2 linked regions of the Gemmatirosa kalamazoonensis genome follow. The protein of the gene in region 2 interacts with the protein of the main gene of each other region in a pairwise test. Links are inferred from orthologs where the notes say so. Each region holds a gene or a part of one and is shown on either strand. Other genes may lie near its edges.

Region 1 (3,896 bases), 350 kb from region 2 along the record:
AGCGTCAACGACACGTACGGCCACCAGGCCGGCGACGCGGTGCTGCGCCAGGTCGCCGAGATCCTGAAGGACTCGGCGCGCGAGATCGACCGCGTGGGTCGCTACGGCGGCGAGGAGTTCATCGTGCTGCTGCCGAACGCGAACATCGACGACGCGCGCGCGTTCGCGGAGCGCGTGCGGCAGGCGGTGGAGGCGCGCGAGTTCACGTACGACGGCGGCTCGCTGCGCCGCACCCTGAGCGCCGGCGCCGCCGCGTGGCCGCACCCCGAGATCCGCCACCAGGAGGGCCTCGTGAAGGCGGCCGACGACGCGCTCTACGAGGCGAAGCAGCACGGGAGAAACCGCGTCGAGGTGTTCGACGGAGAGTGACCGCTGCGTGGCCGCGTGGCTGCGTGAGCCCTTACGCGGCCACGCGGCCACGCAGCTAGATTCTCGCCATGCCGACCCGGAACGAGGAGGAGGAACTCGCCGCGCTGGCCGCGCGCGCGGGCACGTTGCGCGAGCAGATCGAGCAGGCGTCGTACGAGTACTACGTGCTCGATCGGCCCACGCTCTCCGACGCCGAGTACGACCGGCTGTTCCGCGAGCTGCAGACGCTCGAGCGCGAGCACCCGGAGCTGCGCACCGAGGACTCGCCGACGCTGCGCGTGGGCGCCGAGCCGCAGTCCGTGCTCCCGAAGCACACGCACCTCGTGCCGATGCTGTCGCTCGGCAACGCGTTCAGCGACGAGGAGCTCGCGGAGTGGGAGGAGCGCATCGTGCGACTCGCCGGCGACGAGGTGCGACACGCCGGCTACACGGCGGAGCTGAAGATCGACGGCGCGGCGGTGAGCCTCACGTATCGCGACGGGGTGCTGGCGACCGGCGCGACGCGCGGCAACGGCACCGTGGGCGAGGACGTCACGCCGAACCTGCGCACGATCCGCGAGATCCCGCTGCGGCTGCGCGGCAAGGTGCCGGCCGGCGTGCTCGAGATCCGCGGCGAGGTGTACATGACGTACACCGGCTTCGAGAAGATGAACGCCGAGCGCGTGGCGGCCGGCGAGCCGGTGTTCGCGAACCCGCGCAACTCCGCCGCCGGGGCGCTGCGTCAGCTCGACCCGAAGATGACGGCGAAGCGTCCGCTCCGCTTCTTCGGCTACGCGGTGGCGGTGCCGGAGGGCGCGCGCGCGCTGCCGTTCGCGTCGCAGTGGGAGCTGCTGGAGACGCTCGCGTCGTGGGGCATTCCCGTGGCGCCGCACCGCCGCCGCTGCGTCACGCTCGACGACGTGCACGCGTGGGCGCACGACGTGGAGCAGGTGCAGCGCGCGACGCTCGACTTCGCGATCGACGGCGCGGTGGTGAAGGTCGACTCGCTCGCGCTGCAGGGCGAGCTCGGCGACGTGGGGCGCGAGCCGCGGTGGGCCATCGCGCGCAAGTTCGCGCCCGACATCGCGGAGACGACGCTGCTCGACATCAAGGTCAACGTCGGCCGCACGGGCAGCGTGAACCCGTACGCGGAGCTGGAGGCGGTGGAGATCGGCGGCGCGACCGTTAGGCTCGCGACGCTGCACAACTTCGAGCTGATTCGCGAGAAGGACTTGCGCCCCGGGGACCGCGTGCAGGTGAAGCGCGCCGGCGAGGTGATCCCGCAGGTCATCGGGCCGGTGCCGGACAAGCGCGACGCGACGCATCCGCCGGCGCCGTACGAGCCGCCGACGCACTGCCCCGCGTGCGGCACGCCGCTCGAGCCCGGGGAGGACCGCGGCATGCTCTACTGCCGCAACTTCCACTGCCCCGCGCGGCAGCTCGAGGGGCTCGTGCACTTCGCGTCGCGCGGCGCGATGGACATCCGCGGCCTGTCGTACGCACGCATCCAGCAGCTGCTCGAGGCGGGGCTCGTGCACGACGCGGCGGACCTGTACGACCTCACGGTGGAGCAGCTCGTGGCGCTCGAGCGGTTCGCCGAGAAGAGCGCGGAGAACCTCGTGCAGGCGCTCGCCGAGTCGCGCGCGCAGCCGCTGTCGCGCCTCCTGTTCGGGTTAGGCATCGACTTCGTGGGCGAGGTGGCGGCGCGACTGCTCGCGCGGCACTTCGGCACCATGGACCGGCTCCTGAACGCGTCCGTGGACGACGTGCTCGAGGTGCGCGGCGTCGGCGAGACGATGGCGCGCTCGGTGGTGGACTGGTTCGCGGACCCGGAGGCGCGACAGCTCGTCGCGCGGCTCGCCGAGCGCGGACTCACGATGCACGAGCCGTCGGCCGCGGCGGGGACGGCGCTGAAGGGCTGCACCGTCGTCATCACCGGCACGCTGCCGACGCTGACGCGCGAGCAGGCGACGGAGCTCGTGGAGGCGCACGGTGGACGCGTGACGAGCTCCGTGTCGCGCAAGACGAGCTTCCTGCTCGCCGGCGCCGACGCGGGCAGCAAGCTCACGAAGGCCACGGAGTACGGCGTGGAGATCATCGACGAGGCGGAGCTGCTGCGCCGCGTGGAGGCGGGATCCGAATGAGCCGACTCGTGCTGCCGGCCGGCGCGCTGCAGTCGCTGCGCGCCGCGGTGCTCGACACGCCGCGCGGCGCCGAGCGGCTGCGCGAGGCGGGATCGGTCGCCGGGCTCGCGCTCTACGACGACTTCGCGGCGCGCGTGCGCGAGCGCACCGGCGCCGAGCCGGAGGCGATGCCGCTCGACGAGTTCACCGCGGCGCTCGCCGAGCACCTCGCGCGCGGCGGCTGGGGCGACGTGACGATCGACGCGCGCCGCGACGCGGACGTGATGCGCCTCACGTCGGCCGACTGGGTGGAGGGCGAGCCCGACGCCGACGCCGAGTCGCCCGCGTGCCACTTCTCCACCGGCCTGCTCGCCGGGTTCTTCGGCCGCGCGGCGGGGACGGCACTCGCCGTCGAGGAGGTCGCGTGCCGATCGACCGGGGCGCCGCGGTGCGAGTTCGTCGTCGGCAGCGCCGACGCGGTCAGGCGATCAGCCCTTCGTACGCCGGGTTAGGCAGCAGCTCGCCGCGCACGAGCACCTCGCGGTCCCACGGCAGCACGATCGTGCTCTCGGTGGCGAGCGCGTGGAAGTCGGGCACGTAGCTCCCCGTCTTGAAGCCGACGGCGGTGCGGACGGTGTGCGCGCCGGCGTTCACGATCGCGCCGACGGCGAGACGCAGCGTGTCGCCCGAGTCGCACGTCTCGTCGACGATGAGCACACGCTTGCCGCGCACCTCCTGCGGCGCCGCGCCGATGACGGCGGGCGTCTGGCGCACCGTCTCGGCGCGAAAGCGGCGACTCACGGTGATCGCCGCGAACGGGCGGTCGAGGATCGCGGCGATCACCGCACCGGGAACGACGCCGGCCGTCGCCACGCCGACGACGATCTCGGGGTCGTACTCGCGCGCGACCTTCAGCGCGAGGGCGCGCGACAGCTCGCCGAAGAGCGGCCACTCGACGACGAGAATTCCCTTGTTCGGATCGATGCTCCTGCGCGCCGGCATGAGGGCGTAAGGTAGCCGCGCGACCGTGGAGCGGTACCCCGCGAATCGGCTTGTTGGCGTCGAACGCACCCGATAGCTTGCCCTCCCTGGGAGCGCCCCCGACGACCGGCGAACGGATCACGGGCGACCGGTTCGCGGCCGCGCCAGCGCGGCCGCAGCGTGGGCCCAGCCTCATCCTCGCGCACCCTCGACCGCATGTCCTGGTGGAGTCGCCTCACGGGCGGGAAGTCGGAGAGCGATGCGAAGTCCTCGAAGTCGGGGCGCGTCGACTACCTGAACGAGGCGCTCGCCCTCGAGCGGCAGGGCGACTACGACGCCGCGCTGACTTCGTACCGGCTCGCGCTGCGCGATCGCCCGAACGACCAGCGCGTGCTCCAGAACATGGCGATCGCGTACAGCAAGCTCGGCCAGCAGGACGAGGCG
Region 2 (4,954 bases):
GGCGGCGGTGTGCGGAGCGAGGAGGGACGCGGCAGCCAGCGCCGCGGCGGCCGTCAGGTAGACGGTGGGTCGCATCGTCGGGGTGTCTCCAGGAAGGGGTGGTTCACCCGGTAGGACACGCCGGCGTGCGGGGAGGGTTGCCGACCAGACCTCGCCGCGCCGCCCCCTGCGATGTAGCGGCTTCCTTGACAGGGGCACCGGAGGGTGGCATGTCCCCACACCCGCTCACGGTCCCGCCGTGATCGCCCATCTTCGGACGCCCCCGTCCATTCTCGGGGCCGAGCGGGCAATGCAAGACGGAGGATCCATGCGTCCTCGACTGACGTTGCTCGCGATCGCCGGGTGCCTGCTCCCCGCACTCCCGCTGCACGCTCAGCCCGCGGGCCCGCCCGTCATCCTGCAGATCTTCCGCGAGGATGTGAAGGTCGGCAAAGGGTCCGCGCACGAAACGATCGAGGCGCAGTGGCCGGCAGCGTTCCGCAGGGCCGCGACGAAGAACCACTATCTCGCCGCCACGACGAGCACCGGCGGGCAGGAAGCCTGGTTCATGACGGCCGTGCCGGACTACGCGACGCTCGAAGCATACGACCAGGAGATCGCGAAGGCGCCGGGGCTCAGCGCCGAGCTGCAGCGGCTCTCGGCGGCGGACGGCGAGATGCTCTCGGGCGCGCGGACCTTCCTCGCCGAGCTCCGTCCGGACTCCGGCCCGCCCGGCGCGCCCCTGGATATCGGAAAGATGCGCGGGTTCGTGATCACCACGTACCGGCTGCGTCCCGGGCACACCGCAGATTGGATGGAGATGCGCGGCGCGCTCGTCGCGGCGTACGCCAGAGCCGGCCTCGAGCACGGCACGGCCGTCTACGAGATCGTGCAGGGCGTCACCACGCCGACGTACATGGTGATCCGTCCGTTCCGGTCGATGGCGGAGATGGACGCGCGCTCGGCGAATGCGTCGAAGGTGCGGGCGGCGATGTCCATGGAGCAGCGCGCGCGCTACGACAAGCTGACGTCGGACGCCGTGATCTCGCGCGAGGTGGAGACGCTCATGTTCAACCCGAAGATGAGCTATGCCCCCGAGGGGATGGTCGCGAGCGATCCCGCGTTCTGGACGCCGAAGCCCGTGGTCGCGCAGCGACCGAGCCTCGTCAAACCCGCGGTCAACGTGAAGGAGCCGCCGAAGCCATGACCGGCGCCGCGGCGGGGCGAGCCCGTACCCGCCGCGGCACTCGACCGCTCGGCCGTCGTCACACGACGACGTTGAGCAGCCGTCCGGGGACGAAGATGACCTTCTTCGGCTCCCCCGTCACGAACTTCGCGATGTTCTCCTCGCGCAGCGCGGCGGCCAGCGCATCCGCCTGCGCGATCTCCTTCAGCACGCGGATGCGGCCGCGCAGCTTCCCGTTCACCTGCACCGCGAGCTCGATCTCGTCCTCGGCGGCGAGCGCCGCATCGAACACCGGCCAGCCGGCGTCGAACACGCTCCTGGCGTCGCCCGTGCCGCGCTCCCACAGCTCCTCCGCGAGGTGCGGCGCGAACGGCGCGACGAGCTGCACCAGCGGCATCACCTCGTCGCGGTGCGGCGTGCGCTCGTTGAAGCGCAGCGTCTTCATGTACTCCATCATCGCCGCGATCGCCGTGTTGTACGACAGCCGCGGGATGTCGTCGCCGACCTTGCGGATCGTCTGGTGCAGCTTGCGCAGCACCGCCGGATCCGGCGCGGTCTCGGTCGTCATGTCGCGCACGCTCGCCCACAGGCGGTCGAGGAACCGCCGCACGCCGCTGATGCTCGCGTCGCGGAAGTCGCCGCCCTCCTCGTAGGGACCGAGGAACATGAGATACGTGCGGAGCGTGTCGGCCCCCCACTTCTCCACGTACTCGTCCGGGTTCACCACGTTGCCCTTCGACTTCGACATCTTCGCGCCGTCGCGGATCAGCAGCCCGTGCGCGCGGAACTTGGTGAACGGCTCGTCGAAGTCGACGTGCCCCATGTCGTGCAGCACCATCGTGACGAAGCGCGAGTACAGCAGGTGCAGGACCGCGTGCTCGTTGCCGCCGATGTAGCTGTTCACCGGCAGCCACTTCTTCGTGAGCGCCGGATCGAACGGCACGTCGTCGCGGTCCGCGCTCGGGTAGCGCAGGAAGTACCATGCGCTGTCGAGGAACGTGTCGCTCACGTCGGTCTCGCGCCGGCCTAACGCGCCGCACTTCGGGCACGGCACCTCGTACCACTCCTTCACGCGCGCGAGCGGCGACACCCCGCTGTCGTCGGGCTTGAAGTCCTGCGTGAGCGGCAGCTCCACCGGCAGCTGATCGACGGGCACCGGCACCGTGCCGCACGTGTCGCAGTAGATGACCGGGATCGGCGGGCCCCAGTAGCGCTGGCGCGAGATGGTCCAGTCGTGCAGGCGGTAGTTCGTCACCGCCTTCCCCTGCCCCATCTCCTCCAGCCACGCCGAGATCGCTCGGATGCCTTCCGGCACCGACAGCCCGTCGAAGCGGCCCGAGTTCACCAGGCGACCCTGCTCGTCGTCGGTGTAGGCCTCCGTGAGCGGCGCGTCGGCGTCGCCGTCGGGGCCCGCGACCACGCGCACGATCGGCAGCGCGAACTGCGTCGCGAACTCGAAGTCGCGCTCGTCGTGACCCGGGACGGCCATGATCGCGCCCGTGCCGTAGTCCATCAGCACGTAGTCGGCGACCCACACGGGGATGAGCGCGTTCGTCGCCGGGTTGTGCGCGTACGCGCCGGTGAACACGCCGGTCTTCTCCTTCGCGGAGACGGCCGACTTGCGCGCGACGAGGTCCTTCCGGCCGGCGCGCACGCGGTAGTCGTCGACGGCCGCGCGCTGGGCCGGCGCCGTGATGCGCTCCACCAGCGGGTGCTCGGGCGCGAGCACGAGGTACGTCGCGCCGAAGATCGTGTCGGGGCGCGTCGTGAACACGGTGATCGGCGTGCCCGTCATCACCATCGGGTTGTCGCTCGCGCCCGCCTCCTCCTCCGCCGTCGTGTCGCCGTCGTTAGGCACGAGGAAGTCGACGCGCGCGCCCTCGCTCTTGCCGATCCAGTTCCGCTGCGCGGTCTTCGTCGTCTCCGACCAGTCGAGCCAGTCCAGATCGTTCAGCAGCCGCTCGGCGTACGCGGTGATACGGAAGAACCACTGCTCCAGCAGCCGCTGCTCGACCGGCGTGCCGCACCGCTCGCATGCGCCGGCGATCACCTGCTCGTTCGCGAGCACGGTCTTGTCCTTCGGGCACCAGTTCACGGCCGCGCGCTTCTTGTACGCGAGGCCCTTCTCCAGCAGCTGCAGGAAGACCCACTGGGTCCACTTGTAGTAGTCGGGTCGGCTCGTGTCGACGACATAGCGCCAGTCGACCATGAGCCCCGCGCGCTCCAGCTGCCGCCGGAAGTTCGCCACGTTGCGCGGCGTCATCTCCGCCGGATGCACGCCCATCTTCAGGGCGAAGTTCTCCGAGTGGATCCCGAACGCGTCGAAGCCGAGCGGCTCGAACACCGTGTGGCCGAGCTGCCGCTGGTGACGCCCCTGGATGTCCGCACCCGTGAACGCGAACAGGTTCCCGACGTGGAGCCCCTCGGCCGAGGGGTACGGGAACATCATGAGCTGGTAGTACGGGCGCTCGCCGCCCGACAGGTCGACGCGGTTCGTGCCGCGCTCCTGCCAGCGCTGCTGCCACTTCCGCTCGACAGCGGACGGATCGTACGGCGCCGGCTGGTCGGCCGGCGACGGGGCGTGCGGGGACTCGATGGGGACGGTCATGGAGCGGCTGCGGGGTCGGAATGGTCCACGGAATCTAGCGAGTCCGGCTACGAGGCGGTCGCCACGCGCACCGTTTTCCGCGCCAGACGTTCCCGATGGTACGTGAGATGCCCCTCGCCCGCTCGTCGTCTCGCGAGAGCTTCTCATGCGCAGCACTCTCCCCCCGATCGTGCTCGCCGTCGCCACGATCGCCATCGCCGCCTGCACGTGGCGCGACGGGGAGCCGGCGGTTCGCATCATTCCCGATCCCGCCGGACAGCGGGCCGCGTCGCTGCTGGACGCCGCGGACACCGCCATGGCGCACGGCAAGCCCGACATCGCCCGCGCCGCGCTCGCCTCCGCCTACGGCCAGCCGACGCCGAGCCCGGACGTGGCGTACCGCGTGGCCCGGCTCGCCGACCGGCTCGACGACGTCGGCACGGCGGCCCGCGCCTATCGTCGCTACCTCGCGCTCGCCCCGACGAGCCCGGTCGCGGACTCCGTGCGGACCCGGCTGCTCGCGCTCGTGTCCGGCCCGATGCGCGCGCGCATCGTCGACCCGCTCGGCGTCGAGCAGCTCGTGGCGACGGGCGAGGTCGAGCCCGCGACGGACAGCGCGCCGACCGGCGCGCACCATCCTGCCGCGAAGCCCCATCGTCCTCGCCGTTAGGAAACATCTGATTGGCCCGGGGGTAGAACTACGTATCCCCCGGTAGCGAGATCGCCGGCGGATGCACGTTGCCCCTTTTCCGGAGCCACGCATGCATCGTCGCTTGTCCGTGCTCGTCGTTCTCGCCATGGCCGCCGGCTGCGACCGCAAGTCCGACGTCGCGCCCCTCGACCACGACGCATCGATGCTCCGGCCGGACACGGCGGTGGCCGCCGTCCCGAGCACGCGCGTGGACGAGCTGCTCGACGAGGCCCGGGGCGCCGTGACCACCGGCGACACCGCGACCGCGGAGGGGAGCCTCGCCGGGGCGGTGACGGTCGCCGACACCGACGCCGCGCTCGTGGCCCGCATCGCCGACCGGAGCCTCGCGCTCGGCCTCGCCGCGTACGCGGAGCTCGGCTACCGCCGGTACCTCGCGCTCGCCCCCCGCGGGCCGCTCGCCGAGCAGGCCCGCCAGCGGCTGGCGCTGCTCGCCCCGGAAACCGTCGCTGCGGCGCCCCGCGCCGTGCCCGTGCCCGCGACGGCGGTCAGT

What was found. The genes of interacting proteins can lie anywhere in the genome.
Region 1: the proteins of leuS (region 2) and ligA interact in binary tests that used the Escherichia coli proteins (3 or more experiments, as listed by UniProt). The link is inferred for Gemmatirosa kalamazoonensis from one-to-one orthologs.

Annotation. Positions count from the first base shown.
Region 1 is NZ_CP007128.1:3,165,152-3,169,047, reverse strand. The notes cover bases 1-2,964. They hold ligA (NAD-dependent DNA ligase LigA), read left to right. Parts: upstream 1-437; coding sequence 438-2,492; downstream 2,493-2,964. Other genes in these bases: J421_RS13570 (phosphoribosyltransferase), read right to left, coding at 2,952-2,964; J421_RS13575 (V4R domain-containing protein), read left to right, coding at 2,489-2,964; J421_RS13585 (diguanylate cyclase), read left to right, coding at 1-369. Also shown: more of J421_RS13575, read left to right, coding at 2,965-2,983; more of J421_RS13570, read right to left, coding at 2,965-3,473; J421_RS13565 (tetratricopeptide repeat protein), read left to right, coding at 3,669-3,896. UniProt on the Escherichia coli protein: DNA ligase that catalyzes the formation of phosphodiester linkages between 5'-phosphoryl and 3'-hydroxyl groups in double-stranded DNA using NAD as a coenzyme and as the energy source for the reaction.
Region 2 is NZ_CP007128.1:2,816,366-2,821,319, reverse strand. Bases 1,010-4,097 are described here. They hold leuS (leucine--tRNA ligase), read right to left. Parts: upstream 3,774-4,097; coding sequence 1,245-3,773; downstream 1,010-1,244. Other genes in these bases: J421_RS12100 (tetratricopeptide repeat protein), read left to right, coding at 3,919-4,097; J421_RS12110 (hypothetical protein), read left to right, coding at 1,010-1,186. Outside these bases: J421_RS12115 (PDZ domain-containing protein), read right to left, coding at 1-75; more of J421_RS12110, read left to right, coding at 308-1,009; more of J421_RS12100, read left to right, coding at 4,098-4,422; J421_RS12095 (hypothetical protein), read left to right, coding at 4,514-4,954.